Regions from separate parts of the Paenibacillus sp. FSL M8-0334 genome, predicted to be linked through region 1. Evidence: riboswitches for the same ligand, from Rfam matches in the RefSeq annotation. Region 1 holds a riboswitch; each other region holds the start of a gene.
The links. A riboswitch is a leader RNA that binds a small molecule or an ion and turns the genes downstream of it on or off. The one in region 1 is predicted to bind cyclic di-AMP.
Positions count from the first base shown of each region.

Region 2: another riboswitch for cyclic di-AMP. It lies ahead of MKX64_RS14595 (TrkH family potassium uptake protein); the one in region 1 lies ahead of MKX64_RS09735 (C40 family peptidase).
Region 3: another riboswitch for cyclic di-AMP. It lies ahead of ehuB (ectoine/hydroxyectoine ABC transporter substrate-binding protein EhuB); the one in region 1 lies ahead of MKX64_RS09735 (C40 family peptidase).

Region 1 covers NZ_JBBOCH010000001.1:2,232,152-2,242,668, forward strand. Annotated here, with positions in the region: gene MKX64_RS09725 (M1 family metallopeptidase) at 1-1,320, shown strand, start outside; gene MKX64_RS09730 (hypothetical protein) at 1,332-2,159, shown strand; cyclic di-AMP (ydaO/yuaA leader) riboswitch at 2,429-2,567, shown strand; gene MKX64_RS09735 (C40 family peptidase) at 2,572-3,045, shown strand; gene MKX64_RS09740 (GNAT family N-acetyltransferase) at 3,380-3,919, shown strand; gene MKX64_RS09745 (c-type cytochrome) at 4,078-4,434, shown strand; gene MKX64_RS09750 (4a-hydroxytetrahydrobiopterin dehydratase) at 4,736-5,053, opposite strand; gene MKX64_RS09755 (hypothetical protein) at 5,160-5,453, opposite strand; gene motA (flagellar motor stator protein MotA) at 5,641-6,441, shown strand; gene motB (flagellar motor protein MotB) at 6,425-7,249, shown strand; one part of gene MKX64_RS09770 (IS1182 family transposase) at 7,409-8,202, opposite strand; one part of gene MKX64_RS09770 (IS1182 family transposase) at 8,202-8,769, opposite strand; gene rluF (23S rRNA pseudouridine(2604) synthase RluF) at 8,954-9,655, opposite strand; gene MKX64_RS09780 (PAS domain S-box protein) at 9,685-10,517, opposite strand, start outside.
Region 2 covers NZ_JBBOCH010000002.1:117,206-127,722, forward strand. Annotated here, with positions in the region: gene uvrC (excinuclease ABC subunit UvrC) at 1-1,305, shown strand, start outside; gene MKX64_RS14590 (CPBP family intramembrane glutamic endopeptidase) at 1,280-2,962, opposite strand; cyclic di-AMP (ydaO/yuaA leader) riboswitch at 3,276-3,434, shown strand; gene MKX64_RS14595 (TrkH family potassium uptake protein) at 3,504-4,844, shown strand; gene MKX64_RS14600 (potassium channel family protein) at 4,862-5,536, shown strand; gene MKX64_RS14605 (LysR family transcriptional regulator) at 5,650-6,558, opposite strand; gene MKX64_RS14610 (succinate dehydrogenase cytochrome b558 subunit) at 6,958-7,626, shown strand; gene sdhA (succinate dehydrogenase flavoprotein subunit) at 7,640-9,385, shown strand; gene sdhB (succinate dehydrogenase iron-sulfur subunit) at 9,399-10,163, shown strand; gene MKX64_RS14625 (aminoglycoside N(3)-acetyltransferase) at 10,280-10,517, shown strand, end outside.
Region 3 covers NZ_JBBOCH010000001.1:3,004,911-3,015,427, forward strand. Annotated here, with positions in the region: gene MKX64_RS13210 (AI-2E family transporter) at 121-1,200, shown strand; cyclic di-AMP (ydaO/yuaA leader) riboswitch at 1,327-1,473, shown strand; gene ehuB (ectoine/hydroxyectoine ABC transporter substrate-binding protein EhuB) at 1,846-2,700, shown strand; gene ehuC (ectoine/hydroxyectoine ABC transporter permease subunit EhuC) at 2,702-3,355, shown strand; gene ehuD (ectoine/hydroxyectoine ABC transporter permease subunit EhuD) at 3,358-4,020, shown strand; gene ehuA (ectoine/hydroxyectoine ABC transporter ATP-binding protein EhuA) at 4,033-4,887, shown strand; gene ectA (diaminobutyrate acetyltransferase) at 4,913-5,425, shown strand; gene ectB (diaminobutyrate--2-oxoglutarate transaminase) at 5,448-6,740, shown strand; gene MKX64_RS13245 (ectoine synthase) at 6,737-7,129, shown strand; gene thpD (ectoine hydroxylase) at 7,266-8,177, shown strand; gene MKX64_RS13255 (DUF2179 domain-containing protein) at 8,174-8,704, shown strand; gene rnhA (ribonuclease H) at 9,102-9,794, shown strand; gene MKX64_RS13265 (sugar-binding transcriptional regulator) at 9,915-10,517, shown strand, end outside.

The sequences.
Region 1 (10,517 bases):
GTGTACGAGCCAGTTGGCCTTCGCGACCGAACCGATGAAGGGTGGAACCTCCACCAGTACCATGGCAACTCAGAGTTTTATTCCAACTTCGGCATATACAGTGTCCGCATTCGCGTGCCGGAAAACTACATCGTGGCTGCTACCGGCTTCCCGACCAAATCCCCGCAGAAGAGCAACGGAGAGAAGATTTATCAATTCTACGCAGATGATGTGCATGATTTCGCCTGGTCAGCCTCCCCCAATTTCGTAACGGCAGAGGAAGCCTTCTCAGCTCCCGGCGTCCCCGGGGTGCGGATCAAGCTGTACCTCGACCCGGCGCATCAGCATTTAAAGGAGCGATATTTTGACGCTGCCAAGACGGCGCTGGGCTCCTTCGGTAAATGGTACGGCTCCTATCCGTATTCCACCCTCTCCATCGTCGTCCCGCCGGAAGCCGGCAATGGCGCGGGCGGAATGGAATATCCAACGCTGGTCACCGCCTTCGGGGCCAGGAATGACTCGCCGGGCTATGAACTGGAGCGAACCGTGATTCACGAAATTGCTCACCAATATTTTTACGGCATGATCGCCAGTAATGAATTTGAAGAGGCTTGGCTGGATGAAGCCTTTGCCTCCTATGCGGAAGAGAAGGTCATGGAGCAGGAGTATGGCATCACCGCCAACACCGCCGCTCAGGCCGCCTCCATCACTACCCCGGCTCCGCTGAAGCAGGAAGCCTGGAAATACGATTCCCACCAGCACTATGCCCAGAATGTGTACACCCGGGGCAAGCTGGTGCTGCAAGGGATCGAACGGCAGGTCGGAACCCAGACGATGAACAAAATTATGCTCACCTATGCCAAAAAATTCAGATTCAAGCACCCGACCACCGCTGACTTTCAAAAGGTCGTGGAGCAGGTGACGAAAACGTCCTGGCAGTCGTACTTCGATCAGTACGTATACGGTAGCCAGATGGCCGATATCGCCATTGAGGATATTCAGGTGAAGAACAAGGGCTCGGAGGCGCAGCCGAAGTACGAATCGATCGTGAAGATTACCAGCAGAGACGGGGATATCGCCAATGTGCCGATTGTGTTTGCTTTTGAAGACGGGAAGACGTTGGAGAAGGTATGGAGCGGTCAGGACGGCCACGTCACGTACAAGCTCGAGTACAGCTCCCCGCTATCCTGGGCGATGGTGGATCCGAAATATACGATCGTGCTGGAGAACAACCATATCAACAACTATATGCGGACGGGAATGGATCCGAAGACGGTCACACGCTGGAACCTTAGCGTAACCAAGCTCCTGGAGACGCTGTTCGGCAGCCTGTCATGGTGAGGGGGGAAAACATGAAAAGCTATGCAAGCCAGGGTTGGGCCAGTGTAAAAGATCAGTTGTATGTCATCATTCTGCTGTTCCTGTACCGCCTGTTATGGGGCTATTGTCTTTATCGACTGGTCAAATCCGCCGTGGTCCCGCTCCTGATGCGATATCCAGATCCGGCTCCGAACGAGCTGAGCCGGCTCCTGTTCTTCTATGAAGGGGAGATGAGCCTGTCGCTTAGCTCCACCGTCCATACCTACGGATGGCTGCTGATCGGCCTGCTGCTGATTCGTATGCTGCTGACGCCGCTCATTCAGGCCGGTATATTCTACAACCTCCATCAGGAGGCCAAGGGGGAACGAGGGCTGTTCTTTTTCATCGGCATCCGCAAATGGTGGAGAACGGTCTCCGTATTCTATGTGGCCGAGCTTGTGCTTACCTTCGCCCCTGCATACTGGCTTGTGCCCAAAATGCTGCCTCTGTTGATTAACTCGATCCAGGAGCCAGCACTCTTGCTGCGTGTGCTGCCCTTTGCGGCCGGCTGGCTGCTGTACGCCTACCTCATGAAGCTGCTCCTGTTGTACATGCAGTTCGGACGGACGGGCAGCGTCAGCATGACCGCCTCAATTGTGGCCTGTCTCAAGCGGCTCGGCACGGCAAGCCTGCTCTCGATCACGATCGGCGGATCAGCGCTGCTGGTTGTGCTGCTTCTCAGCGCCGTCTCCTTCTACTGGGCAGGGCTGCTTGCTCTTATAATTCAGCAGGCTTCCTACTTCCTGCACGGCCTGTTCCGCATCTGGTCGATCTCCGCCCAATATCATCTATGGAAATCGGGTACCGCTGACCATACATGAACCGTGTTATATGCCTTCGATGGCTGTCCATATACCGCTGCCGCTTCCAAATTAATTACAATTTTTTAACTGCAAATCAACAAATCCCTATTCCAGCTGTCTGGAAATAGGGATTTTTGTTTAAAAAAATAGTTTCCTCGTTTGCCAAATTGATAATACTCTGCTAAAATAACGAATATGTTAGTAACAACTTTGTCATCTTTGTTGTAACTTTTGTCATCAAGTCATCTTGTCGCAGCGTCGTGTAGGCAGAGTGAAACTTAAATTAACATGTTATCGAGCCGAATTCCCGCATTTACGGGAAGCGGGGGATCCGTTTTGGGTGAATTGATCTCGCTAGAGAGGGATCATAGGGTGACCTTCAACCGAACCCTTAAGCTAACCTCGCAGGCTGTGGAAGGAGCTTTTTATTTTGAAGAAGAAACTCGCGGCCGTATCCATCGGCCTTGTCCTTGCATTAAGCTTTGGAACAGGAAGCGCTTTTGCCGATTCCAAACTCAACAATGCCATTAAGCCCGTCATTGGTGTATCTTACAAATCAGGCGGAACGACAACCCAAGGGTTTGATTGCTCCGGTTTCACCACTTATATTTTCAAGAAGCTTGGAATTACCCTTCCTCGCACATCCGCAGCACAGTACAAAGTCGGAACTGCGGTATCGAAGAGCGACCTGAAGCCTGGTGATCTTGTATTCTTCAACACATCCGGCAGAGGTGTATCTCATGTCGGCATTTATGTCGGTGACGGCAAGTTTGCTCATTCTTCTTCGTCGCGCGGTGTCATTGTCAGTCCGCTGAGCCAAGATTACTATGCTAAGCGTTATGTAGGCGCCAAACGCGTCATGAGCCAAAGCACTTATAAAGCAGTAGCTGCTAACTACAACTAATAAGCAATCATATCGAATCATATAAGCCGCTGGACCGGGGATTGTAGCAGATCATCCATCCGCCGGCTTTTTTCTTGTTCTGTATATATGTATAACGTTTAAGATCGTCAAAAAGTTCCAATCGCGGCATTTTATTTTTCGATTTTTTTCGGAAGTAAGTTCCAGAAGTAAGTTGCGGGAGCAAGCGCTCCGCTTCCTACCTACCATTCCTATACCCGTTTTCAAATATAAAGAAACAGCCGTATGAACAGGCCTTCACCGGTTTATGCTAGTAATCAGATATCACATGGTTTGATCAGAGCAGCAAATGAAAAGCAAAGGAGCAGCACATTGTATGCAGGAGCCATCCATAACCTTTCATACCGTCACGATGACCGAGGAACACGCCGCCGAGATTACTTCCTGGTCTTACCCTCCCCCTTACAACATTTATGGCTGGCTGCCGTGGGAGCAGATGCAGATGCTCGGCATTGAGTTCGGCGATCCGGACATCCGTAAGCAGCAATATGTATCTGTGCTGGATCACCAGCAGCGTCTGTGGGGATTCGGGCAGCTGTTTCCGATGCATGAGGTCACCCGGCTCGGGCTTGGCATGCGGCCTGATTGGTGCGGCCAGGGAATGGGTAAAGCCTTTGTAAAAGCGATTGTGGATGAAGCGATCCGCAGACGGCCTGCCGATGAAATCGATCTGGAGGTGCTCGCTTGGAATGAACGCGCGATTCGGGCTTACGAGAAATCCGGCTTCCGGATGACGGATACGTATGAGCGGCTGACCCCGGAGGGCATGGCGCTGTTCCACTGCATGGTGTACACCCCCGCTCCAAGTGCCGGGGCAACCGATTCGGACGCCGCAGGACCGGATCAAACGATGTGAGGGTTGGCAAGTACAAATGGCACAATTTTGTGTACTTTATGTTAAGTCGGCCTTGAACGTTGCTTTTTTTGTCACAACTGGCTATGATGTCATAGGATGTTCGTTTATAATGGAAGTAAGTGCAAAAGTGCAGTATACATAGAAGGGACGATATAACGATGCAAAAATGGATTATGAGCGGATTGTTCTTCTTTGCATGCGCCTTGGCTGTTGTGCTAATGTTTACGCTTCCAGGAAGAGAAGCTGAAATTGCAGAAGAGAAGCCTACCATGCCTGAAGTAACGCTGGATGCGGCGGCTGCAGAAGCCACGCTGAGAGCCAGCTGTATTGCCTGTCATGGTGATCAGCTCCAAGGCGGAATGGGGCCAGCCCTTGACCAAATCGGCGCAGAGATGGATGTTAATTCCATTTACAACATTATCGCTAAAGGCCGCAGACAAATGCCTGCATTCGAAAATCAGCTGCAAGCTGAAGAAATCGCCAATATCGCGCTGTATCTTTCTGAGCAAAAATAATAAGCAATCCCATGCACAAAACACGCTTGCACCGGAATTCGCTCCGGATACAAGCGTGTTTTTAGTTGGATGGGATCATGTGGATCGAACGCGATAGCAGAGCTTACGAATCGCCTGTCCCATCATGCCCTACCAATGCCAACGTCACATAAGGGAAAGGTACTGTCGTAAGATGCCCGGAATGAATATCCTGGATGCCCGATTGTCGATCACCACTTGATAAGCCGCGTTAGCCGAAACTTTCTATATAGGATGCGCAAGAGGCCGGTCTGAACAACAAACCAACCATCGCCCTCCCGATTTATGTAGCGGAGTCTCTGCTGTCGTTCGAGCGGCTCTTCTCATACGCTTCATTGAATTGCTGCGCTTCCTTAATGTCCACAGCCGTAATGCCGCCTTCATCCCAGGAGGTGAGGCGCAGTGTTACCGTTTTGTAGTCAATCGTGATGTAGGGATGATGCCCGAATGCTTCTGAAATGGCAGCCACTTCATCAACGAAGGCGATTCCCTTCATGAACGAGGAAAAGGTATACTTCCGTACGATCCATCTCCCCTGCTCAAACTCCCAGCCCTCCAGCTTCTCCAGATGAGCTTCTACTTCCTGCTGCGTGTAAAGCATCTTATCTTCCTCCCCATCATACCTTCCCCAAGCCGACGCCTGCTCTCTCGGGGCCATTCCTTCATCTATTGTATTCTTCCCTCAATTGGTTGATAACCGGACGGTTCTACACTAGGGCTACGAAAGCAGCCTCTTCATCCCCGATGAGAACATGGATCCTATAGTTCGTCTTGTCGTGAATAACCACCCCGCTTCCTACGGAAATGACCGGTTCGGTGCCCAAGGCGTAGAACAGATCCTCAGCCAGCGCCTCATGAACCTCCGACTTCTCCTGATGGCCCAGGTGACCCCAGTCCTCCGGGTCCATTTCAAAAAATAGATAACTATCCGGTATCCGGCCTACCGCCTCGGTCAAATCAGCCAAAATATCACCGTAATCTCTTCCGTGCCTTACACCCACATGAATCACTCCTTTCAGCCGATTCCTGATCGTATGCCTTTCATCTTATTATACCGGAAAATACGGCTAAAAAAAAAAGCCTTCCCTGACGATAAATAGGATAAAGCGTCGAACGGCGCCTGTTCTTCCACAAGAACGGTAGAAGACGAATGGATTCGCTATTTATTTCTCACGGATGAGGTGTGGTATGGAAATTTCAACACTAATTGGTTTGGTCTTAGGACTGGTCTCCGTCATCGTCGGGATGGTTCTAAAAGGCGCATCCGTCTCTGCTTTGGCTAACGGAGCCGCGTATCTTATTATTCTCGGCGGAACAGCAGCCACTTTATTCATTGGATTCCCGCTGTCAGAGCTTAAGAAGACGCCTAAGCTGGTCGCGATGACCTTCAAGAAGCAGAAACTGATGAGCAAGGCGCAGCTGATCTCCCTGTTCATGGAATGGGCATCCATCACTCGTCGGGAAGGCCTGCTCGCATTGGAGAGCAAGGTCGAGGAGATTGATGACACCTTCCTGAAGAACGGCATGCGGATGATTATTGACGGCAATGATCAGGAATTTGTCCGCGACGTCTTGATGGAGGACATCAGCGCCACGGAGGAGCGCCACCGCGCAGGGGCGCAAATCTTCTCCCAGGCCGGCATGTATGCTCCATCCCTCGGGGTACTTGGAGCGGTTATCGGTCTGGTCGCCGCCTTGACCCATATGGAAGATATGGGCGAACTGGCTCACGCCATCGGCGCGGCCTTTATTGCAACGATGCTCGGTATTTTTACCGGTTATGTTATCTGTCACCCGATTGCTAACAAACTGAAACGTCTGTCCAAGCAGGAGGTGGAGATCCGGCTGATGATGGTTGAAGGTCTGCTGTCCATTCAATCCGGCGTTTCAACCATTGCGATCAACCAGAAACTGTCCGTATTCCTGACTCCTTCAGAACGCGCCAAATTAGCACAGAAGGGGGATGGTGCTGGTGAGCAAGAAGACTAGACACGAGCCGCATGAGGAGCATGCTGACGAGTCCTGGCTTCTGCCTTATGCCGACTTGCTGACACTGCTTCTCGCATTGTTTCTTGTCCTCTATGCCATGAGCGCAACCGATGCCAAAAAGTTTCAGGAAATGAGTGAAGCGTTCAACGTTGTCTTTACCGGCGGAACTGGCATTCTCGATTACAGCAAAACGGAGCCGAGCCCGGACCCTTCCAATCTGGAAGATTTCAAGGCAGCTCCAGCCGCAATGTCCGAGAACAAACGCCGGGAAGAGTTGAAGCGGCAAGAACAGGAAGACCTGGAGCGGCTCAAGCAGCAGCTCGATAATTACATTAAGGCCAATGGACTTAGCACTGAGCTGAGCACCAAGCTGAACCAGTCACAGCTCGTCATCACGATCCGGGACAACGCCTTGTTCGCTTCGGGGGAAGCGGTCGTGAAGCCGGAGGCGCGCGAACTGGCTGTGGCCATCGCACAAATGCTGGACAAATTCCCGGGGTATGATATTACCGTTGCCGGACATACCGATAACGTGCCGATCTCTAACAGCAAATACCCGTCCAACTGGGATTTGAGCGCCGACCGGGCGCTGCAGTTTATGAAGATACTGCTGGAGAACTCCTCCCTCGATCCTAAGCAGTTTATGCCGACCGGATACGGGGAATATCACCCGATTGCGGATAACGCAACGGTTGAAGGCCGGGCACGAAATCGCCGCGTTGAAGTATCGATTATCCGGAAGTATCAGGACAATCCGACCTTTACCGGCATTGGCGAGGAAGTGGAGACGGAAGAAGACGGGAACTAATCCATGCACCCGCTATCCCGTTCGTTCGGATGAGATACGAAATAAACCGATAGGCTTATCGCCTATCGGTTTACAGATTGTCGAGAAACCCTGCACTTTTTTCAAAGTACAGGGTTTCTCCCTTTTTAAGTGGTCACTTCAAGAGGGGAAATGGGGGGATTACCCCCTGTTTTCCAGGCGATCCAAGTGGATCGCCATCTTCTTCATATTCTGCACGGTTGCTGTCATCAGAGCTTGTTCCCTGACGTTTTGCAACCCGCGCAACCGGCAATAGCGAAACCCATGGAGCTCTTTGGCATCCGCGAAGCTTCGCTCAATCGTTTCTTTTCGTTTTCGGTATAAATACTTACCGGATCGACTGAGCCGGTTGTTTCGTACCCATTCCTTGCTGTCTTCCCAGACATGGCGCGTGACGACCTTGCGGTGATTCCGTGAACGGGTACATTGCTCCAGCATCGGGCAAGTCTTGCAGTGCTTCGGGTCGGAGGCATATTGCCGGTATCCTTCTCGATTCGTGGTGCGATACAACAATTCATGCTGGAGCGGACAAATATAACGGTTACGCTCGGCATCATAGGTAAACTTCCACTTCGGAAACAAGCCTTGGGTCGGATGAAATCTCCGGTGAGCAATCACGCCAAAGATCCCCCGTTCCTGCAATCCTTTGCAGATGGGGGTTGTTAAATAACCTGAATCCAGGGCAACGGCTTCAACTTCAAAACCAAATCGCTCTCGTTGGCGATCCAAACGCGACAAATACGGTACAGAATCATGAACGTTTCCCGGCGTGACGTGGACATCGGTAATCAGATTGTATTTTAGATCAACGGTCCGGTGATCTAAATAAAAGAATCCTTCCGGTTTGCCATCGCGAATCATATAACCGCTATCCGGGTCGGTTTTGCTCACCTTGATTTCTTTCTTCTCGACCACATCCTCTCTGGGTTTTAAAGCTTTTTTCCATGCGCCTTCCGGTCGGCTTCTACTGCGCCATTGAGTTCGTCCATGTAATCTCGTGTGTTTTGTAGAACCTGCTGCTTGGTGTACTGGTGTTTGTTCGCATTGGCCTTCACATGCGTGGAATCCGAAACCAGGACTCGTCCGCCGACCATGCGATGCTCGATTGCCTGCAGCACAATCTCATCGAAGATATCTTGAAAGATAGTAGTGTCTTTGAAACGAGTCCGTCGGTTCCAGCTAATGGTGGTATGGTCCGGAACTTTGTCTGTCAATCCCAAACCAAGAAACCAACGGTATGCCAGATTTGTCTGAATCTCGCGTTCCAGTTGACGTTCTGAACGGATGCCGTAAAAATAACCGAGGAAAATCATCTTAAATAACACGACAGGATCGATGGCTGGTCGCCCATTATCAGCACAGTAAAGCGGACGGACCTTTTCGTCGATGAAAGAGAAATCGATATACTTGTCCACTTTACGAAGCAGATGATCGTGGGGAACCAATTCTTCAATCGAAACAAACTCGTAAGCCTGCTGTTTTTCTCGGTTAGAACGCAACATATTTAACACCCTTCCGAACAGTTTATTTACTAAATATTATACAATATTAACGCGGTGTCGTGTTGAACTAAATACACAAAAAAATAGCTGTCGAGACTTTCTCGACAGCCTGTAAACCGATAGGCTTATCGCCTATCGGTTTATTTTTGTCCGGATATTGATGCCGGAGCATCGACTGTGCAGGTTACTCCAGCGTGTAATGAAGCAGTCGTCCAAGCTCCCTCTTCTCCTGTTCGCTTAGATCGCGCCAGGTGCCGATCTTCTGGCTTCCCAGACGGATGTTCATGATCCGGACCCGCTGCAGCCTTCTCACCTCATAGCCGAAAGCACTGCACATTCTGCGAATCTGCCGATTCTTCCCCTCGGTCAGAATGATTCGAAACACCCGCTCCGACACCCGGGTTACTTCGCAAGGGAGCGTCATTTCGCCTAATATCTTCACACCGCTGGCCATTCCGCGCAGGAAGGAATCGGTCACCGGACGATGGACCGTCACGATATACTCCTTCTCGTGCCTGCCTTCAGAGCGCAGTATTTTGTTGACGATATCCCCGTCATTCGTAAGCAGAATAAGCCCTTCCGAATCCTTGTCCAGCCGGCCTATCGGAAAGATTCGCTCCTTATGGCCGACAAAGTCCACGATATTGCCTTTAATATGACCTTCTGTCGTACTCGTGATGCCAACCGGCTTGTTCAAAGCAATATACACATGCTTCTTCTTGGCCTGAAGCGGTTGTCCGTTTATACGAACATCATCGCCCTCTTCTGCCTGACTGCCCAGAACAGCAGTGACACCGTTAATGGTTACTTTCCCGCTCTCAACCAGCTTGTCCGCTTCTCTGCGGGAGCAAAAGCCGGTCTCGCTTATAAATTTATTAATTCTCAAGATGCCATCCCCTTATTGTACGGAGTTTCTCATGATTCCTTCTGCTCTTCCTCTTCCGCGACACTCCCCGCCGCTGGCAGAACGATTACCACTTTCGTCCCCTGGCCGACTTCGCTTTCTACTTCAAGCGTTCCCTGGTGGCCCTGAATAATACGTTGGCTGACCATCAGTCCAAGGCCTGTACCGGTTTCCTTATTCGTAATAAAAGGCTCGCCCAGATGCGGCATCAATTCCGGCGGAATTCCTTCACCCTCGTCCTCGATCGTAATCTTGACCTGCTCGTTCGGCTCGGGACGCATCTCAATCCGGACGACTCCACCCTTAGGCATCGCCTCAATCGCATTCTTCAACAGATTGATGAACACCTGCTTGAGCTGGTTCTCTTCACAGTGGACAAGCGCCGGCTCCTCCGCAAAATCCAGCCTGAACTGTACGCCGTGCAGATGCGCCTGGGTGTCCAGGAAGGACAGCACCTCGCGCATAATGCCTCTGACGTCCTTCTGCTGGAAATGAACAGCCTGAGGCTTGGCGAGGATTAAAAACTCGCTCACAATCAAATTAATCCGGTCCAGCTCTGACAGCATCAGATCAATATGATCCGGATTGGCCTTCTTCGTCTCCTGCTGCAGCTGCAAAAATCCCCGCAGCGTCGTCAGCGGATTCCGGATCTCATGCGCCACCCCGGCAGCCAGTTGACCGACGGTTGTCAGCTTCTCAGAGCGTCTCAGCAGCTCCTCCATCCGGTTGCGCTCGGTTACGTCCCTGGAGACACTGATGATCGATGTGATGTCGCCATGCTCGTCACGCACGACAGAGGTGCTGATGCTGACCTCGATCTGGCTGCCATCCTTCCGCATGCGGA
Region 2 (10,517 bases), on a different contig from region 1:
AAGGAGCTGCGTGATCAGATCATGCATATTGACGCTCTGATGGAGAAGCAGAAGATCACGACTACCGACAAGAAGGACCGGGACGTGTTCGGTTATGCGGTGGACAAGGGCTGGATGTGCGTGCAGATTCTATATATGCGCCAGGGAAAAATGGTGCAGCGCAACGCCTCCGTATTTCCGTTCTACGGCGACCCCCACAGCGACTTTCTGTCCTTTGTCGCACAGTATTACAGCAGCAATCCGGCGCTGCCGCAGGAAATTCTGCTGCCGGGCCCGCAGTTGTCCGGCGCAGCAGCCGATGCGGACAGCGAGGAAGCTGGTGAAGCCGCAGCCAAGCCGCCTGCTGGTGCAGATGTGGCAACGACCGAGCCAACTGTTCTGACAGACAGAGCCGAACCTACTGCGGCTGAGGCGAAGGCCGAAGCAGCGGCTGAAGCGGCCGGGCTCGTTGATGCGGCAGGCGGAGCGGAGGCGCTGCAGGAGTGGCTCGGTATCAAGGTTCTGGTTCCGCGTCGGGGCTTGAAGCGTCAGATGGTTGGCATGGCTTCCGATAATGCCAAAGTGTCGCTTGATGAGAAGTTCCGCCTGATTGAACGCGATGAAGAGCGCACCTCGATTGCGGCAGCTAATCTGGGCGAGATTATCGGTCTGGAGTCTTTGCACCGGATTGAGGCATTTGACAACTCCAACATTCAAGGAAGCAACCCGGTATCGGCAATGGTGGTATTTACCGATGGCAAGCCGGACAAGAAGGAATACCGCAAATATAAAATCCGGTCCGTATCGGGACCGGATGATTATGAGACGATGCGCGAGGTTATTCGCCGCCGGTATGAGCGGGTGCTCAAGGAGAACCTGCCGCTGCCGGATCTGATCGTGGTCGACGGCGGACGCGGCCAAATCTCGGCAGCGGTCGATGTGCTGGAGAACGAGCTGGGACTGTTCATCCCGGTCTGCGGCCTGGTGAAGGACGCCAAGCACCGGACGGCGCAGCTCATGGTGGGCGATCCGCCTGAGCCGGTGGCGCTGCCAAGGGACAGCCAGGAATTCTACCTGCTTCAGCGCATACAGGATGAAGTGCACCGGTTCGCCATTTCGTTCCACCGCGAGCAGCGGGGCAAATCGATGGTTTCCTCCAAGCTGGACGCTATTCCGGGCATCGGGGAGAAGCGCCGGAAGATGCTGCTCAAGCATTTTGGCTCGGTCAAAAAAATAAAAGAGGCCAGTGTCGAAGACTTCCGGCCCCTTTCTATCGGTGAAAAATTAGCGAATGATATTCTTAAAGCGCTTCGGGAGGAGTCGTAGTATACGGCTTCTCCTTTTTTTGCGGGTTAAATCGGTAAATGACGTAAGCGACCAGTGCTGGAAGCGCGATATAGAAGGCCCCCATCACCACGTTGGTTGCGTCTCTCAGCAGGATCAGGCTGATTCCCATCAGGGTGCTGTTGAAGATGACGTGGGCGAACATGGCGGTCAAATAACCGTATCGCAGGAAGATATAACTGAACAGCAGGCCGATGATTACCAGCTCGATGGGTCGGGAAATAATCGGATAGATCGGATACAGCGTATGTCCGAGAGCCCAAATGATCGAAGTGATCAAGCTGGCGACAAAGGTGCTGCGCACGATTTTTTTGACCATTTTAATCCCGAACAGCCGGTAAACGGCCTCTTCCGATATGCCAGCGAACCAGGCCATCAAAGGAAACAGCCACGGATACAGCATGTTGTATGGCGATTGCTCCGAATCCGTCGTTGCCCAGGTATTCAGCGTAAGGCTCAGTATGATGAAGATGATCGACTGAATGCCAAGCAAGATGAATGCCCACAGATAGCCGAGCTTCATGCTGTCGAGCACATACGGCCCATAACCCGGTTCCTTCGCCCGCGGCCACACATTGAGCCCGTCCTCCTTGCGCCACAGCCCGTCTCCGCCCACCAGCGAGAAGTACAGAAGGGCCGAGAAGATGAGGGAATATATTACATAAAAGATCATCATGAATGCAATTCCGAAACTGGACATCCCCTGGGCTTTGAACACTGGCATCAAATTGTAGGTGTTCAGCATCTGGATGACAAACAGCAGCAGCGCCAGAAACACTCCGCGTTTAAAAGAAGTGTGGGCACGTGTTTTCACGCTGTATACAATCGCGAGAATTCCGAGCACGAGGGTGAACAAACCGTACCCGATCAGCGTAAGCATAAGCGCGTTTTGCGTCTGCTTCTCCACATAGGCGGTATGCTGCTCCGGAACATCGAAGGCCTGCTGATACGAGCGCAGCTGGCGGTCTTCGAACGTGAACTCCAATTTCAGCTGAGCATCCAGAACGGATTTTGACGGATCGGCATATTCCAGCTTGGGCTCGCCCTCCTGCGTAAGCAGCTCCAGGCTGGCTGGATCATAGCCGGACCTTTGGAGCCAGGGCTCTGCCAGTGCCTGTTTCTCGGACAAGGTCATGTTGCCTTCGGCTAGCAGCAGCATTTCCCGCCGTACCGCGCCGGTATTCAGCTCAATCCGGTCATAGCTCGAGTGCGCGGCATCAAGGGTATAGCTGATAACCGCCGCGGTCTGCATATGTACATCCACCAGCAGCGCGTCCAGGCCCGGAAGCGTGAAGCGAACACGGAATACGTCATAGGGATATTGTTGCTCATAGGTTTTATTGTACTCGTCGAGCTTCTTCTCTTTGGTCAAATATCCATACAACGCAGAATTCGACTGATAAGTCACCAGCGTTTCTGTCGCTTCTTCTACAGGGAAGCCTAACTGGTCCTTGGCAAATTTCGAGGCAGCCAGTGAGGCTTCCTCCTTGGTGATCACAACAGACGTCTGAAGCTCCGGATCGGCGGCGGTGGGCAGCACGATCTGCAGAAGCAGAAACAAGACGAGGCCGACGATGGCTGGAATCATTAATGTTCTGAAATTAGCTTTGAGTTTCAGCGGTTCTTGAATTCGATTCATGAAATTCCTCCTCGAGATGGATAACTGCTGCAAATTAGATACCTATCGTCAGTATGAAAGTATCGGATGTGGAAGAGTTCAAACAACTATAAGTCAATATAACATAGATATGTGCCCTTCACGGAGCTTATCCCTCTGTCATTTTTTTAAATAATCGATGAAAACGAATGAAAGCTTACGAAAATGCAAGAGAAGCAGGTACTCGTATTCTTGAATATGCCCAAATCGGACGTTTTTAAAGATATTTTGCAGCAAAAACAGCATTGGGTTCGTGAGGCGATTGCGTTATAATCACATCATGCTTTCAGCAAAGAAAATAAGACAGCCGAATTTCGACCAGAAAATGGGGGAACCATGTAATTGGGGTGAATTTCCTAAGTCATTCATGATTCATCATGAATGAGGAGGAATAGGGCAACCTGTGAAAGCCCGAACCCGTCAGCTAACCTCGTAGGCTGCAGCACAGGAACCAGAACCGAAAGGGGCATTGGATTTCCAGTGTCTTTTTTTCTTTGACTTTTATCAACAGAAGGTGAACAAGTTGAACCCGAAATTATTTTGGCTCAAGTTGTCCCCGCCGCAAATCCTGACGCTTGGCTTCGCAGCGCTCATCGGGATCGGGACAATGCTGCTGATGTTGCCGGTGGCAACAGCCGGCAGGGAGCCGCTTGGAGCGATTGACGCCTTGTTTACCGCGACATCGGCTGTATGTCTGACAGGGCTAGTCGTCGTTGATACGGCGACAACCTACAGCACCTTTGGCGAGCTTGTGATCATGCTGCTCATCCAGATTAGCGGATTAGGCTTTATGACGATGGCAACGCTGTTCGCGCTGATGTTCAAGCGGCGCATCTCGTTCAAGGACCGGCTGGTGCTGCAGGAGGCCATGAACCAGACATCAGTGGAAGGGATTGTACGGCTGATCCGGAGGGTAATTATTTATACATTTGTTATTGAAGCCGTATGTGCCACGTTGTTCTCGATACGCTGGGCGTTTGACATGCCGGCCGGGCAGGCCGTTTATTTCGGGATTTTTCATGCCATATCGCTGTTTAATAACGCGGGCTTTGATCTGTTTGGACAATTTCACAGCTTTACGGGGTACGTGAGTGACCCGCTGATCAACATCGTTTCCATATTTTTAATCGTTTCCGGGGGACTTGGATTTGTGGTATTGTCGGATCTGATTGATTTTCGCCAGAAACGGAAGCTGTCCCTGCATTCGAAGGTCGTTCTGTCCATGAGCGGAGCGCTCATATTGGTCGGAGCCGTTGTCATTATGGTGTTCGAGTTCACGAATCCGAGAACGCTCGGTACCCTGGATGGCGGCGGCAAAACGCTGGCGGCCCTGCTCCAGTCGGTCACGCCCCGAACGGCCGGAGTGAACACGATTGACATTACAGGAATGAGGCAGGCGACACAATTTTTCATCGTCATTCTGATGTTTATCGGCGCCTCTCCGGGATCGACCGGGGGCGGGATCAAAACGACGACTTTTACGGTGATGATCGGGGCGGTGGTCGCCATGATGCGCGGACGTCAGGACATTGTGCTGTTCCACTACCGGCTGGCTCAGGAGCGGATTCTGAAGGCATTGACGATTGCCTTGCTCGCGGTGCTGCTTGTGCTGACCGTTGCGATGATTTTATCTACTACGGAGGATGGACATTTTCTGGAGATCTTGTTTGAGGCGACATCGGCCTTCGGCACCGTTGGGCTGTCGATGGGACTGACACCTCATTTGACGGCCTTCGGCAAGGTGCTGATCTGTTTCACGATGTTTGCGGGACGGCTTGGACTGCTGACGCTCGTGTATGCACTGGGTCCGAATAAAAACAAAGAATTGTACCGTTATCCGGAAGGCAAAATGATTATTGGGTAAGGAGCATGACGGGAAACATGAAACCAAAACAGTTTGTAGTGATCGGTCTAGGGCGGTTCGGATCGAGCCTCGCCATTGAACTGATGGAGCAGGGGTATGAAGTTCTGGGCATCGACCGGGACGAAGAGGTTGTGGAGGATATGAGCGAGCTGCTGACGCATACCGTCGTGGCGGATGCTACGGATGAGGGAGTGCTGAAGTCGCTTGGCGTCCGCAACTTCGACTGCGGCATTGTGGCGATCGGCGACGATATCCAGATGAGCATTCTTTCAGCCATATTGCTGAAGGAGCTTGGTGTGGGCACGGTCGTGGCCAAAGCGATATCGGTGCTGCACGGCAGAGCGCTGGAGAAGCTGGGCGTAGACCGGGTGATCTTCCCGGAAAGAGATATGGGCATTCGTGTGGCTCATCAGCTCGTTACCCCTAACCTTCTCGATTATATCGAGCTGTCCAAAGACTATCTGGTCGTTGAGCTGACGGTGACGGACTGCATGGATGGAAAAACATTAAGCGAGCTTAACACCCGGGTTCGTTATGGGGTTACCGTCGTGGCGGTCAACAAGCCTTCCGGCATCATTGTGGCGCCAACGGCGATGGATGTGCTGCATGCCGGTGACATTATGGTGGTTATCGGTTCGAATGAGAACGTGGAACGATTTGAGAATGAGGTTGTCAACTCGCAGGAAGGTTAATCCGCACTTATATAATAGGAAGAAGCGATCATGCGTACACGGAACATGCGGTGTATAGATGATCGCTTTGTTGTCATAAGGCTAGGCGGCTACTGTGGGTTGCAAGCCTGCCCCTATGCCTTCAGCTTGCGCAGCTCAGTGAACAGCACCTCGGTCTCGGCGATCCAGCGTCTGGCCGCACTGCTCAAATCCGAGGACTCGTCATAGACGAGCGAAGTGGTCCGCCGGGTCTCTATCAAAGCGGGGATATGGATGTCGAGCAGACCGTTATCGGACAGCAGCTGCGGGCGCAAATAGGATTTGGGCAGCAGCGCCGCCGCTTTGCAGGTTGGAATGAGGCGGACGATCGCCTCGAAGGAATCGATCTCCATCCGGATGTCGGGCATAATGCCCCAGCGATGAAACAGATCATCGGTCAGCTTGCGGTACCAGGTGCCGGTGGAGAAAATAATCATCGGCAGTCCTTGCAGATGCTCGATGCTGACCGCTTCAAGCTCCGCCAGCGGATGGCCGAGCGGGATGACCAGCTCAAGATGATCGTCAAAGAGCGGAATGCACTTTAGCCCCGGCTGATTGATGGAGGAAGCAACGATGCCGATATCCACGCGTCGTTCCCTTACATAAGATACGATTTCATGAGTCTTGCCAGTGACCAGTTTAATTTCCGCTGCCGGATGCTTCTCCATAAAAGCATTCACAAGCGGAGGCAGCGTCGTCTGCAGCGTGGTCAGACTGGCGCCAAGCGTAATGGAGATTTGCTCGCCTTCGCGGTAATGCGCCAGCGTCTGCATAAACTTCAACTGCTGCTGCCGCTGCTCCAGGGCGAAGGTATAAACGATCTGTCCGATCGAGGTCAGCTCCAGTCGCTTGCCCCGACGGTTGAACAGCTGCAGCCCAAGCTCGTCCTCCAGCTTGGCGATTTTGCGGGAGACCGCCGGCTGGGACAGGTTGAGCAGCTTGGAAGCTTTGTTGATGCTGGATTGCTCAACGACGACGGCAAAGACGTCCAGCTCTTCGAACATGGCTACATCCTCCTGTTATATGGTAGTGTATATTAGGTAGTGAATATGAAGATTTGCTGAAGAAACGCAAGTTTGCGGCTATGCGCCAAGCCTGTCCGGCTCGTAAGGTGAGACCGCTTCCGCGAAGCTGCGGCCGATCTGCACAGGCAACCATACCGGACATTTTGCTTATGCGTATAAATTATAACGTTTAATAATTATATTGCAATTCCATTATAAGAAAAAAAGGAGTAACATGAAATGTGACACAGGTTGTTCACAGATTAGGGAAATAGAGAACAATTTGTCGTTGAAAAAACGCGAGTTTCAATGTATTGCGTAAGCAGTTCCAAATGAAATGAATTCGTTCGAAAGTATGAAATTGAAAACGCTGTACATCGGAAAGGGGAACGTCAACTGATGAAAGGGTATTATTCCAGAAAGCTGCATTCATTACTTGGTGTCATACCGCTTGGAGGATTCCTGATCAGCCATATGATATCCAACTATAAGGCTTTCGAGGGTGGAAAGGAAGGCTTTATGGGGGCGGTGCATTTCCTGAACAGCATGCCGCTCGTCTTCTTCCTGGAGCTGTTCCTGATCTGGCTGCCGCTGTTGTACCACGGCGTCTATGGACTGTATATCGCTTACCAGGCGAACAATAACGTAGGCAATTTCAATTATGAGCGCAACATTCGCTTCATGATTCAGCGGATCACCGGCGTCATTACGTTTGTATTCGTAATCTGGCATATGTACGATACGCGCTTCCAGATCATGATCGGCAAGATCACGCATGATGAGCTGGGAGCCGTTATGCACGGGATCGTCAGCAATCCAGTACTGTTCGCGCTGTATGTGGTCGGCGTGTTATCCGCTACGTTCCACTTTGCAAACGGTCTGTGGGCATTTCTGGTCAGCTGGGGCATCACCGTCGGTCCGCGTGCTCAACGCATATCGACGTACATCTGCATGGGCCTGTTCGTTGTAATGAGCGTCATGTTCATTCTGGCTATGACCGGATTCAGAGACGCCGAGTTCCAAGCGGCAAACGCCGTGATCGATATAGCTAAGACAGTCTTGAGTTAAAGGGAGTGAACCTATTATGGCATCTAATATTATTGTAGTGGGCGGCGGTCTTGCAGGCTTGATGGCAACCATCAAGGCGGCGGAAGCAGGAGCCCATGTTCATCTGTTCTCACTTGTACCCGTAAAACGTTCTCACTCCGTCTGCGCACAAGGCGGCATTAACGGAGCAGTAAATACCAAAGGGGAGGGCGACTCTCCTTGGGAGCACTTTGACGATACCGTGTACGGCGGGGACTTCCTGGCGAATCAGCCGCCGGTGAAAGCGATGTGTGAAGCGGCTCCGGGCATTATCCACCTGATGGACCGCATGGGCGTTATGTTTAACCGGACGCCTGAGGGGCTGCTTGACTTCCGTCGTTTCGGCGGTACGAAGCGTCACCGTACGGCCTTTGCCGGAGCAACGACAGGCCAGCAGCTGCTGTATGCACTCGATGAGCAGGTGCGCCGGTGGGAAACGGCCGGTCTCGTTACCAAATACGAGAACTGGGAATTCCTCCAGGCCATCATCGATGATGAGGGCGTGTGCCGGGGCATTACTGCCCAGGATCTGCGCACGATGGAGATTCGCGCGTTCAAGGCCGAGGCGGTCATTCTGGCCAGCGGCGGCCCGGGCATTATTTTTGGCAAAACGACCAACTCCGTTATTAATACAGGAACGGCAGCCAGCGCCGTATACCAGCAAGGGGTACACTACGCCAACGGTGAGTTCATCCAGATTCACCCTACTGCCATTCCGGGTGACGACAAGCTGCGTCTGATGTCTGAATCGGCACGCGGTGAGGGCGGACGGATCTGGACTTATAAAGACGGCAAGCCTTGGTATTTCCTTGAGGAGAAATATCCGGCTTACGGAAACCTTGTTCCACGCGATATCGCGACGCGAGAAATCTTCTCCGTCTGCGTCGATATGGGGCTTGGCATTAACGGCGAGAACATGGTATACCTCGACCTGTCCCACAAGGATCCGAAGGAGCTGGACGTCAAGCTCGGCGGCATCATCGAAATTTACGAGAAGTTCATGGGCGATGACCCGCGCAAAATTCCGATGAAAATCTTCCCGGCGGTCCATTACTCCATGGGCGGCATGTGGGTAGATTACAATCAGATGACGAACATTCCGGGGCTGTTTGCAGCCGGCGAGTGTGAGTACCAATATCATGGTGCGAACCGTCTGGGCGCGAACTCGCTTGTATCCGCCATCTATGGCGGCATGGTCGCTGGACCGAAAGCGATTGAATATGTGAAGGGATTGAAGAAATCCTCCGAGGACATTTCCTCCTCCGTATTCGATCGGTTCGCGAAAGAGCAAACCACCAAGTATGAGGATCTGCTCAAGATGGAAGGCACCGAAAATGCCTATGTGATTCACAAGGAGCTCGGCGAGTGGATGACCAACAACATGACCGTTGTTCGCTACAATGACAAGCTCCAGGCTACGATTGACAAAATTAAAGAGCTGAAGCAGCGCTACCGCAACATCAACATGACCGATACATCCCGCTGGAACAACCAGGGTGTGGCGTTTACGAGACAGCTGTGGAACATGCTGGAGCTCGCTGAGGCCATGACGCTGGGCGCACTGCTCCGCGATGAAAGCCGCGGCGCTCATTATAAACCAGAGTTCCCGAACCGGGATGACGAGAATTTCCTGAAAACAACGAAGGCGAAATGGACGCCGGACGGACCGGAAATCTCATATGAAGAAGTGGATGTTTCCCTAATCCCGCCGCGTGTTCGCGACTATTCGAAAGATAAGTAAAGGGGGATTTAACATGGCTCAAACAGCAACCGCGTCTAAAAGCGTGAAGTTTATTATAACCCGCCAGGACAGCCCGGAATCCAAATCGTACACCGAGGAGTTTGAGGTTCCCTACCGTCCGGGTATGAACGTAATCAGCGCGCTGATGGAAATTCAGCGCAATCCGAAAAATGCGCAAGGCCAGACAACGGCTCCGGTATGCTGGGACTCCAACTGTCTGGAGGAAGTATGCGGCGCATGCTCGATGGTCATCAACGGCAAGCCGCGTCAAGCGTGCGCTGCCTTGATTGACAAGCTGGAGCAGCCGATTCGCATTCAGCCGATGAAGACGTTCCCGGTTGTGCGCGACCTGATCATCGACCGCAGCCGCATGTTCACGGCGTTGAAGCGCGTAAAAGCATGGATTCCGATCGACGGCACCTATGACCTTGGTCCGGGGCCGAGGATGGCTGAGAGCAAGCGTCAGTGGGCCTACGAGCTGTCCAAGTGCATGACCTGCGGGGTGTGCCTGGAGGCTTGCCCGAACGTTAACGAAAAGACGGATTTCATCGGTCCGGCAGCAATCTCCCAGGTGCGTTTGTTCAACGCGCACCCAACAGGCGAGATGAACAAGGAAGAGCGTCTGGAGGCGTTGATGCAGGATGGCGGCATCGAGGGCTGCGGCAACTCGCAGAACTGTGTGCGTGCCTGCCCGAAAGGCATTCCGCTGACCACCTCCATCGCCGAGATGAACAAGGAAACAACCAAGCACATGTTCAAACGCTGGCTCAGCGTATAACGAGGCTGCCAGCCCGCGAACCAATAATCGCTGCTATAGCAGCGTATTCTTCAAGCACCCGACCGGGCTTCTGACTGGTCGGGTGCTTGTCGCATGAAGAGGGAGGAGGAATCGGATTGATTATCGAGAGACCCATTACTATGAACGATATGGTGCGTGATCTGAAGGTGCTCGGGGTGACGGAGGGAATGACGCTATTGGTGCATTCTTCTCTGAAAAGCATAGGGGGTTGGATTCCGGGCGGCCCCGAGGCGGTCATTCTGGCGCTGGAGGAGGCGATCGGCAGGGAGGGCACATTGGTAATGCCGACTCAATCGTCCAACTTGACGGACCCGGCAACGTGGAGAAACCCGC
Region 3 (10,517 bases), 770 kb from region 1:
GAGATTGAGCGTCAATTGAGGCGGCAAGAAGGATGTGTATCCCGCTTCTTCGCTGCCGTTTGAAAAGCCGGTCTTCTGCATGATACGATAATTGAAACATAAGGAGATGGGGAGTCGCTATTGCTGAAGATGAACAAGTTTTTCAAGTTCTGTTTTGCCGTTATTCTCATTCTGATTATCATTTACCTTTGCTCGTTAGTCAGCTTCATATTCAACCCTCTATTATCCTTTATTTCGGTGATCATCGTTCCGCTGATGCTGAGCGGTTTTTTCTATTATCTGCTGAGACCGCTGGTGGCTCTAATGGAGAGGAAGAAGATGAACCGGACGCTGGCGATTCTGCTGCTTTACGTTGTGTTTGGGGGGATCCTGGTCGGCTTTCTCATCGGGGTCTGGCCCTCTCTTAAAGCGCAGATCATTGCCCTGGTGGACAATGCGCCGGCGATTTTCGCGGCCTTGAACAAGAAGATGCTGGAGCTGGAGCAAAGCGGCTTCCTGGAAGGTGTGTTTCCGGAAGGCTTCAATCCGTTAACGACGCTGACAGAATATTTGAACCGAGGCTTTACGTTCCTGACGGAATATGTCGTGAATTTGGTGGGAATTATATCGGAATTTGCGATCATTATGTTCATCTTCCCGATCCTGCTGTACTACATGCTGAAGGAGGGCGGCAAATTCGGCGAGCTGATCGTCCGCTTTCTGCCGAACCGTTTCAAGGAAGTCGGCACGTCGGTGCTTGGTGAAATCGACAGTGCGCTCAAAGGCTTCATCGTAGGTAGGGTGATTGTCAATTTTGCACTGGGAATCTTGATGTATGTGGGCTTCATCATTATTGGGCTTCCGTATGCGCTGCTGCTGACGGTCGTTGCGGTCATTGCGAACTTCATCCCGTTTATCGGGGCCATCGTGTCCTCAATCCCGATCATTATCATTGGTTTGATCCAGTCGCCATCCACCGCGATCTGGTCGCTTGTCATAATTTTGGCGGCTCAGCAGATCCAAGACAATCTGATCGGCCCGTATATTTTTGGCAAGCAGCTGGACATTCATCCAATCACCATCATTGTGCTTGTCCTGGTCGGACAGGACCTGGCTGGCATTATCGGAGTCTTGCTGGTCGTTCCGGTTTACATGATTCTCAAAATTCTGATCAGCCGGATTTACGAGCTGTTCTTCAAGGAGAGATGGGAGCAGTTATAGGGGGGATGAACACCCCGTAAATGAATTCTTTAAATTTGCGGAATGCCTTGTGTGATGCGGTTTTCAGCCGATCCTTCACCGCTTAAAGGGCTGGATCGGTTTGACATTTCCTAGCATTCCCTGTATTATGAACACACGCTTAGTTTCCGGTTGCTTAAGTCCGGAAAGCGGGGGAACCAGTTTTTTTAGGGGCGAGTCACTTGATTGTCAAGTGTAGGGTACCATCTTACCCGAGTCCGTCAGCTAACCTCGTCAGCAGTGGATGGGTCTTATTACATAATTGAGATTGATACCAAGGCCCTTAATTCTATGGAACAGGGGCCTTTTCTCTTTTCATTGACCCCATGCTGGCGGAGCTATGTTCGGATCCCCCTGCAAGAGGTCTTTTTTCGTTGGTTAAGAAGAGGAGGTGGCAATCAACCGGGCGTAGAGTAAGCGCCAAGCAAGTCCATATGCATATCCACAGGCGGTACAAGTGACGTGGAGTATAAGGAAAAGTCGATTATTAACGCTGGATAATGGGAGCGTTGAAACGGATTTTGACCCTATGAAAACCTAGTTGAAATATGAGTTTACTAGGTTTATTTATTCATGCCTAAAACAGGCATTCACAGATTTCAAGAAAGGTTGTGGGAAGGTTTGAAATTGCAAAAAGTGGCTCTGTTGTTGCTTAGTTTGGTGCTGGTTAGCGTGCTTGCAGCATGCGGGGATCAAGGCAGCACGCTGGAGAAGGCGATCGAGAGAGGGTATGTTACGGTCGGCTTCGCGAACGAGAAGCCTTACGCCTATCAGACGGCCGATGGCGAGCTGACAGGGGAGGCGGTCGAGATCGCCCGCGTCATTCTCGAGCGGCTTGGCGTTGGGGAAATGCGGGGGGAGCTTACCGAATTCGGCTCGCTGATCGCCGGGCTGCAGGCGAACCGCTTTGACATGATCACGGCCGGGATGTTCATCACGCCCGACCGCTGCTCGGCTGTCCTGTTCGCTGATCCGGAGTACAGCATCGGCGAAGCGCTGGCCGTGAAGCAGGGGAACCCGCTGAACCTTGGCAGCTACGAGGATATCGCTGCGAACGAGGAAGCGAGGGTTGCCGTCATGACCGGTGCTGTGGAGATCGGCTACATGGAGAAATCGGGGATTCCATCCGAGCGCATCATCCAGGTTCCGGACCAGGCGTCCGCGATCAGCGCACTGCAGGCCGACCGGGTTCAAGCGATTACGATGACGGGTCCATCGCTGCAGGCGATGCTGGATTCGGCTAGTGATGATCAGATTGAGCGAGTGGCGGATTTCGAGCAGCCGGTCATCGACGGGGAGAGCGTACGCGGATACGGTGCCACGGCATTCCGTCAGGCCGACACGGAATTCCAACAGGCTTACAATGCGGAGCTGCAGAAGATGAAGGAGTCTGGCGAGCTGCTGGAGATTTTGCAGGAATTCGGATTTACCGAGGATGAGCTTCCTGGCGATATGACGGCAGTCGCAGCGTGCGGGGAATAAGATGCCATCGTCTTGGATTGAATTTTTGCCTACCCTGCTGAAGGGCGCGGAGATCACCGTCATCGTGGCGCTGCTATCCGCGGTGCTAGCCATTGTCGCAGCCTTTATTGCCGGTCTGGGGCGCCTGTCCAAACTGTGGATCGTGCGGACGGTGATGGCGGTGTACGTGGAAGTATTCCGGGGAACGTCGCTGCTGGTGCAGCTGTTCTGGCTGTACTTTGCATTGCCGTTTATCGGGATCGAGCTGCCGAAGATGGCAGCGGCCGTGCTGGCGATCGGACTCAACTTCGGCGCTTACGGCTCCGAGATTGTCCGCAGTGCGATTCTTGCGGTGCCGAAGGGACAGTGGGAGGCGGCGGTGGCGCTCAATATGAAGCCGTGGCAGCGAATGTGGAACATCATACTTCCCCAAGCCTCCCTGCGCATGCTGCCGCCATTTGGCAATCAGCTGGTGGAGCTGATCAAGTCGACGTCGCTGGTGTATTTCATCACGATGGCAGATCTTACGTACCAGGCGATGGTGCTCCGCAACAACTACATCTCCTGGACGACGGAAATATTGGTTTTGCTGCTGCTGATGTATTTTGTCATAGCAACACTGGTCTCCGTGGGTGTGAAGCTGCTTGAGCGGAAATTGACAGCGGGGAGGCTATAGAGATGTGGGATTGGAATTATGTGCTTGATGTGCTTCCGCAGCTGTTAAGCGCGCTGAAAATGACCGTGTGGATCACACTGTGCTCATTTGTCGTATCGCTGATCGTCGGTTTGCTGCTGGCGCTTGCGGCAAGAAGCCGATTCAAGCCGCTGGCTTATGTCACCAAAGGCATTATTGAATTTATTCGAAATACGCCGCTGCTCGTTCAGGTGTTCTTCTTGTATTACAGCCTGCCGCTATTGATGGGCGTTTCCATCCCGGCCTTCTATGCCGGGGTCATCGGTCTGGGTCTTCATTACAGCACGTATCTGTCCGAGGTGTACCGCTCAGGCATTGAGGCTGTGCCGAAAGGGCAATGGGAAGCGGCAACGGCACTGAACTATACGAAGGGGCAGACCTGGCGGATCGTGGTTCTGCCGCAGGCGATCCCGCCGATCATCCCGGTGCTCGGAAATTATCTGATTGTGATGTTCAAGGAGACGCCGATTCTGTCTGCGATTACGCTGGTGGAGATGATGCTGACGGCCAAAAATGTGGTGTCCCAGTCGTTCCGGGCATTCGAGCCGTATACGCTGGTCGGGATTCTGTTCCTGGCGATCAGCTACATCGCTTCCCTGCTGGTGCAGCGGCTGGAGAAACGCATGAATCTGTTAAGAGGAAAGTAGGAGGGGATACGGATGTCGACAACCGTCATTGAGAGTGGAGAAGAAGCATCCAGGGAAAATGCATCCCTGCGGGATAAGCCGGGCACAGGCAATACGCCGATTGTCAGATATCAGGGCGTGACCAAATCGTTCGGGGATGTGCAGGTGCTCAAAGGCATTGATCTGGAGATGATGCCAGGGGAGAAGGTGGCGGTCATCGGCCCAAGCGGCTCCGGCAAAACGACGATGGGGCGCATGCTCATGACGCTGGAGGAGCCGACGGAGGGCACAATTGAGCTGGATGGCGAGCTGCTGTGGCATATGCGGGTCAAGGACCGGCTCGTGCGCGCCGACGAGAAGCATCTGCACCGGATGCGAGGCCATGTTGGCATGGTGTTTCAGCATTTCAATCTGTTTCCGCACATGAATGTGCTGCGCAACGTAACCGAAGCGCCGCGCAAAGTGCTGGGCCTGTCCAAGGAGGAGGCCGAGGAGAGAGCCGTGTCCATGCTCGGGAAGGTGGGGCTGGCCGACAAGCTGAAGATGTACCCGTCCCATCTGTCCGGCGGACAGAAGCAGCGGGTGGCCATCGCCCGCGCCCTTGTCATGAAGCCGAAGGTGATGGTGTTTGACGAGGTGACCTCGGCGCTCGACCCCGAGCTGGTGGGCGAGGTGCTGGAGGTGATTCGGGAGATTGCCGAGGAAGGCGAGATGGCCATGATGCTGATTACGCATGAGATGGACTTTGCGAAGGAGATCGCTGACCGGGTGATTTTCGGCGCGGATGGAAGAATCGTGGAACAGGGGACGCCGGAGGAGATCTTCGAGAACCCGCAGAGCGAGCGGCTGCAGAGCTTCTTGCAGCGTTTCCGCGCACAAGGAATTTGATCTGCCGAGAGGAGCGAACACGAGGATGAGTATCGAGACAAAGCAAGCGATCAAATACCGCAAGCCGTCGGCGGAAGACGGCTCGCGTATATGGAAGCTTGTGCAGGACACCGGGTCGCTGGACCTGAATTCACCTTATTGCTATATACTGCTGGGACATTATTTTAACGACACCTGCCTGGTAGCGGAGGACAGGGGCCGCATGATCGGCTTCATCTCCGGCTTTCGGCCGCCCCGGAATCCGGAGACGCTGTTTGTGTGGCAGATCGCGGTCGCCCGGTCGCACCGGCGGCGAGGCATCGCGAAGGCGATGCTGACCGAGCTGCTGGCTCAGGATGGCTGCCGCGGCGTCCGGTTTATCGAGACGACGGTATCGCCTAGCAACATCGCCTCCCGGCGGCTGTTTCTCGGCTTCGCCGAGGAGAAATCCATCCCGAGCACCGTAACGGTGGGATATGGGGCGGATATGTTTCCTGAGGAGACTCCCCATGATGATGAGCCTTTGTTTGTGATCGGCCCGTTTTTTAATGACATTTAAAAACGAATATATGGAGGGAATTATGAACAACCAAGTAATGGAAAAGCCGAAGCTGGACGTATTTGACCAACTGGAATCAGAAGTCAGAAGTTACTGCAGGAGCTTTAAGACGGTTTTTCATAAAGCCCGAAATGCCAAGCTGTGGGATACGCGCGGCAATGAGTACATCGACTTTTTTGCCGGGGCGGGCGCGCTCAATTATGGCCATAACAATGCGAAAATCCGCAAGAAGCTGGTCGATTATTTGCTGGAGGACGGCGTGACCCACAGTCTCGACATGGCCACCGAAGCGAAGGAGACATTCCTGACCCGCTTTCGGGAGGTGATCCTGAAGCCGCGCGGCTGGGATCACAAGGTCATGTTCCCCGGTCCGACCGGGACCAACGCGGTGGAAGCGGCGCTGAAAATTGCGCGCAAGGCGACGGGGCGCACCTCGATCCTCTGCTTCACGAATGCCTTTCATGGCATGTCGCTCGGATCCTTGTCTGTGACGGGCAATGCCTTTAAACGCAAGGGCGCGGGCGTGGAGCTCAGCCACTCTGTATTTATGCCGTATGATGGTTACTTTGGCGATAACGTGGATACGATGGCATATATAGAGAAGCTGCTGGATGACCCGGGCAGCGGGGTGCCGCTGCCGGCGGCTGTCATCGTCGAAGCCGTTCAAGGCGAAGGCGGGTTGAACGCGGCCAGCCGCAAATGGCTGCGCCGGCTGGAGCGGCTGTGCCGAAGCAAGGGCATGCTGCTGATCCTGGATGATATCCAGATGGGCTGCGGCCGCACCGGATCGTTCTTCAGCTTCGATGATGCGGGGATTGAACCGGACATTATCTGTTTGTCTAAATCGATCGGAGGCTACGGGCTGCCGATGGCGCTGACGCTGCTGAAGCCGGGGATCGACATCTGGGAGCCGGGTGAGCATAACGGCACTTTCCGCGGCAACAACCTCGGATTCATCGCGGCCACCGAAGCGCTCGCTTATTGGGAGAACGATCAGTTCCGCCGGGATATTCACAGCCGTGAGCGGCGGATGCGGCTCACGCTGGAGCGGGTCAGCGAAAAGTACGGCTCCATGTGCGGCGAGGTTCGCGGCCGCGGCATGATCCAAGGGATCGCCTTCAGGAAGCCGGAGCTTGCGGGCCGGCTGTCCGAACTGGCTTTTGAGTCGGGCCTCATTCTGGAAACGTCAGGCCCCCGCGGCGAGGTTGCCAAATTGATGCCGCCGCTCACCATCGAGATGAACACACTAGAGCAGGGATTGGTGATATTCGAGAACAGTGTTGATAAACTGGCGGCAGAGGAGGTCAAATCATGATTGTAAAACATCTGGAAGACATCGTCCATACGAAGGACGACATCGATACCGAGACTTGGAACTCGCGCAGATTGCTGCTGGAGAAGGACGGGATGGGCTTCTCCCTGCATGATACGCTGATTAAGGCGGGAACGGAGACGCTGATCTGGTATCAGAACCATGTTGAGGCCGTGTACTGTATCGAAGGCGAGGGAGAGATTGAGATCGTCGGTGGTGAGACGTATCATATTCGCCCGGGAATGATGTACGCCCTGGACGGCCATGAGAAGCACTACCTGCGCGCCCGCTCGCAAATGCGAATGGTGTGCGTGTTCAATCCGCCGCTGACCGGGGCGGAGGTCCATGACGAGCATGGAACCTATCCGCTGCTGGCCAAATCCAAGTCATAAGCCTCTTAAACTGAAATTGAATATGCGAGTGTGAAAGTGCGCCATTGCCCACAGTTACAGTTTGAATGCCAAAGGTCCAAAGTCGAAGGTCACAGTGTCAGTGGAACCTAAACTCACGATAAGGAGATGGTGATCAATGAGCCGGAATATCGCAATGATCGGGAGAGAACAGGGAGCAGATGTATATCCGTCGAGAGTATACGCCGAGGCGCGCATACTGGAGAGGAAAGATCCTGTCGTCTATTCGCAGTGGACGGCGGAGTCGCCGCTGAGCAAGGCTCAATCCGAGTTCTATGACCGGAACGGCTATCTGTTTCTTGATAATTTCTTTGACTTCGATGAGTTGTCCCGATACCAGACCGAAGCGCGGAAATTGCAAAGAGAGGCTGCGTCCAGCGAGGGGGATGAAATTATCCGGGAGCCGGGAGGTAACGAGGTTCGCTCGGTATTCGCCGTTCATCGCAGCCACCCGGAGTTCCAGGAACTGTCCCGTCACCCGAGGCTGCTGGCGATCGTTGAATATTTGCTCGGGAGCGAAACCTACATTCATCAGTCACGCATCAATTACAAGCCGGGCTTTTCCGGCAAAGAGTTCTACTGGCATTCGGATTTCGAGACCTGGCATGTGGAGGACGGGATGCCGAGAATGCGGGCGCTGAGCTGCTCTATCGCGCTGGAAGACAACTATGCTTTCAACGGTCCGCTGATGCTTGTCCCAGGTTCCCATAAGGAGTTTGTCTCCTGCATCGGCCAGACGCCGGAAAACCACTTCAAGGACTCGCTGCGCAAGCAGGAGTACGGGGTCCCTGACCCGGACAGCCTGACGCGGCTGGTGGAGAAGGGCGGGATCGACACGCCTGTAGGAAAGGCCGGCTCGGTGGTCCTTTTCGATTGCAACATTATGCACGGCTCGAACAGCAATATTACGCCAATGCCGCGCAGCAATATTTTTATGGTGTACAACAGCATCGAGAACCGGGTAGGCAGCCCCTATTCGGGACAAGAGCCGAGGCCTGAATATATTGCGACGCGCAAGCAGCTCCCATGATCAGCTGGTCGCTCGTCGGTTCGATTATCGGAATCAACGTTGTCTATGTTTCGATTTTCACCCTGAGGCTGATTCTGATGATCAAGGGCAGAAGAGGAGTTGCCTCCCTGCTGGCCATGTTGGAGGTGTTTGTCTATTTGCTGGGGCTGAATCTTGTGCTTCAGAATCTTGACAATCCGTTTAATATGGCGGCTTACTGTCTCGGATTCGGGCTGGGCGTCTATATAGGGAGCCGGATTGAGGAGTATCTGGCACTGGGCTATATCGTCGTGCAGGTCATCGTCAATTCACTGGAGATGGATCTGGCCGTGAAGCTGAGGGAGAAAGGGTATGGTGTCACCTCCTGGCCTGCCGACGGGAAGGATGGCAAGCGGCTGGTGCTTCAGGTGCTTGTGAAGCGCAAGAATGAAGGACGCCTGCTGGATACGCTAGGCAAGCTGTCCCCGCATGCCTTCATCATCTCCCATGAGCCGAAATATTTCAAAGGCGGCTTCTGGGTGAGGTTGACCGAGAGGCAGCGGCCGTAACCGGAGCGAGCACAGGATAAGAATCTATCAAGCCTGCCTGCGAATGGGCTACATTCGCGATGGCAGGCTTGTTGCTGCGTGTGGGCGCCGCTTTGATCCGCTGGCTGAAGCGAAGAGTCGCCGCAGGTAGGGTTGGGCATGGTAGCAGCACTGCAGCAATTCTGAATTTCGGAGTTGCAGGATTGAGGATTTGCGGAATTTCTATTGTAGTATTGCGGAATTTCGTATTACGGAATACTCGGAAGCAGTATTTCAGTATTCGGTATTTCGAAAATCAGGATCGAGGTATTGAGTATTGCGGTATTCAGCATGCGTACCCGCCCGGATCGCTTTTTCGTTTTCGGTTAAGGATATGATATAGTACGCTAGAGAGGATATGCCGGATGGAGGTACAAGCGTGGCAAAGCAAAAGTATTACGTCGTATGGGTCGGGAAAGTACCCGGCATCTATACAAGCTGGGATGAATGCCAGCAGCAGGTGAATCAGTATACAGGCGCCAAATTCAAGGCTTTCGAGTCGAAGGCTGAGGCGGAGAAGGCTTATGCCGCAGGCTATAAAGCATACTGGGGCTCGCAATCGGGCAGCAGCGGCCGGTCGTCTGGGAGCAAGGCGGCTAGCCAGGCTGCCGGAGGCGCAGGAGCACGGGCGAGCCAGGGCAGCGCCTGGGAAGCCGGAGACGATGCCATCGATTATGACAGCATCTCGGTGGATGTCGGTACACGCGGCAATCCCGGACCGGTGGAATACAAGGGCGTTGACACCCAGACCGGCGACATTCTGTTCTCGGTCGGGCCGATTCAGAAGGGGACCAACAACCTCGGGGAGTTCCTTGCGATCGTTCACGCCCTGGCCTATTTGAAAAAAATCGGGAGCCGCAAAACGGTGTACAGCGATTCGATGAATGCCATCAAATGGGTGAAGCAGAAGAAGGTAGCTACCACTCTGCCGCGCGACGCCTCGACCGAAGAAATATGGAGGCTGGTGGATCGGGCCGAGGAATGGCTGCGCACCAACAGCTACCCGAACAAGGTGCTGAAATGGCAGACGAAGAGCTGGGGTGAGATCAAAGCCGACTATGGCCGCAAGTAAGGCTAATGACTTTGGGGCCAGTGAGGCCATAGCAGCAGCGAAGCCATTTCGGGCCCTTGAACATCGAACCATGAAGATAACCGGGTCCAGATAATTTATCTAAAAGCGGGTTGAGCCATCATGGATTATGATAAACAACGCTTGTGCATCGAAGCGGCCAGGCTGTACTATCTGTCGGATTTCAGCCAGCAGGACATCGCCGACAGACTGGGGGTGTCCAGGCCGACCGTTTCCAGGCTGCTTCAGCATGCCAAAGAACAGGGTTATGTTCGCATACAGATCGTAGACCCCCAGGATGACCTGGACGCCTTGGGCGAGCGCGTTCGCAAGAAGTACGCGCTGGATCAGGTGCTGATCAGCTACTCCCCCGTGAACGAGTACCGGGAAATTCAGAAGCATATCGGCAAGAAGGCCGCCGATTATATTCATGATATTGTGAAGGACAACGACATTATCGGGGTGACGTGGGGGACGACCATGCATGCGGTAGCTACGCAGCTTCAGCACAAAGCCGTCCGCGGCGTCGAGGTCGTTCAGTTGAAAGGCGGGGTCAGCCATTCGCATGTGAATACATACGCGGCCGACATCGTGAACCGGTTCGCCGAAGCGTTTCACACCGCAGCCCGCTATTTGCCGCTGCCGGTCATATTCGACCGGGTGGAATTGAAGCGGATGGTGGATGAAGATCGCCATATTCAGCGGATTCTTGAACTGGGCAGGCAA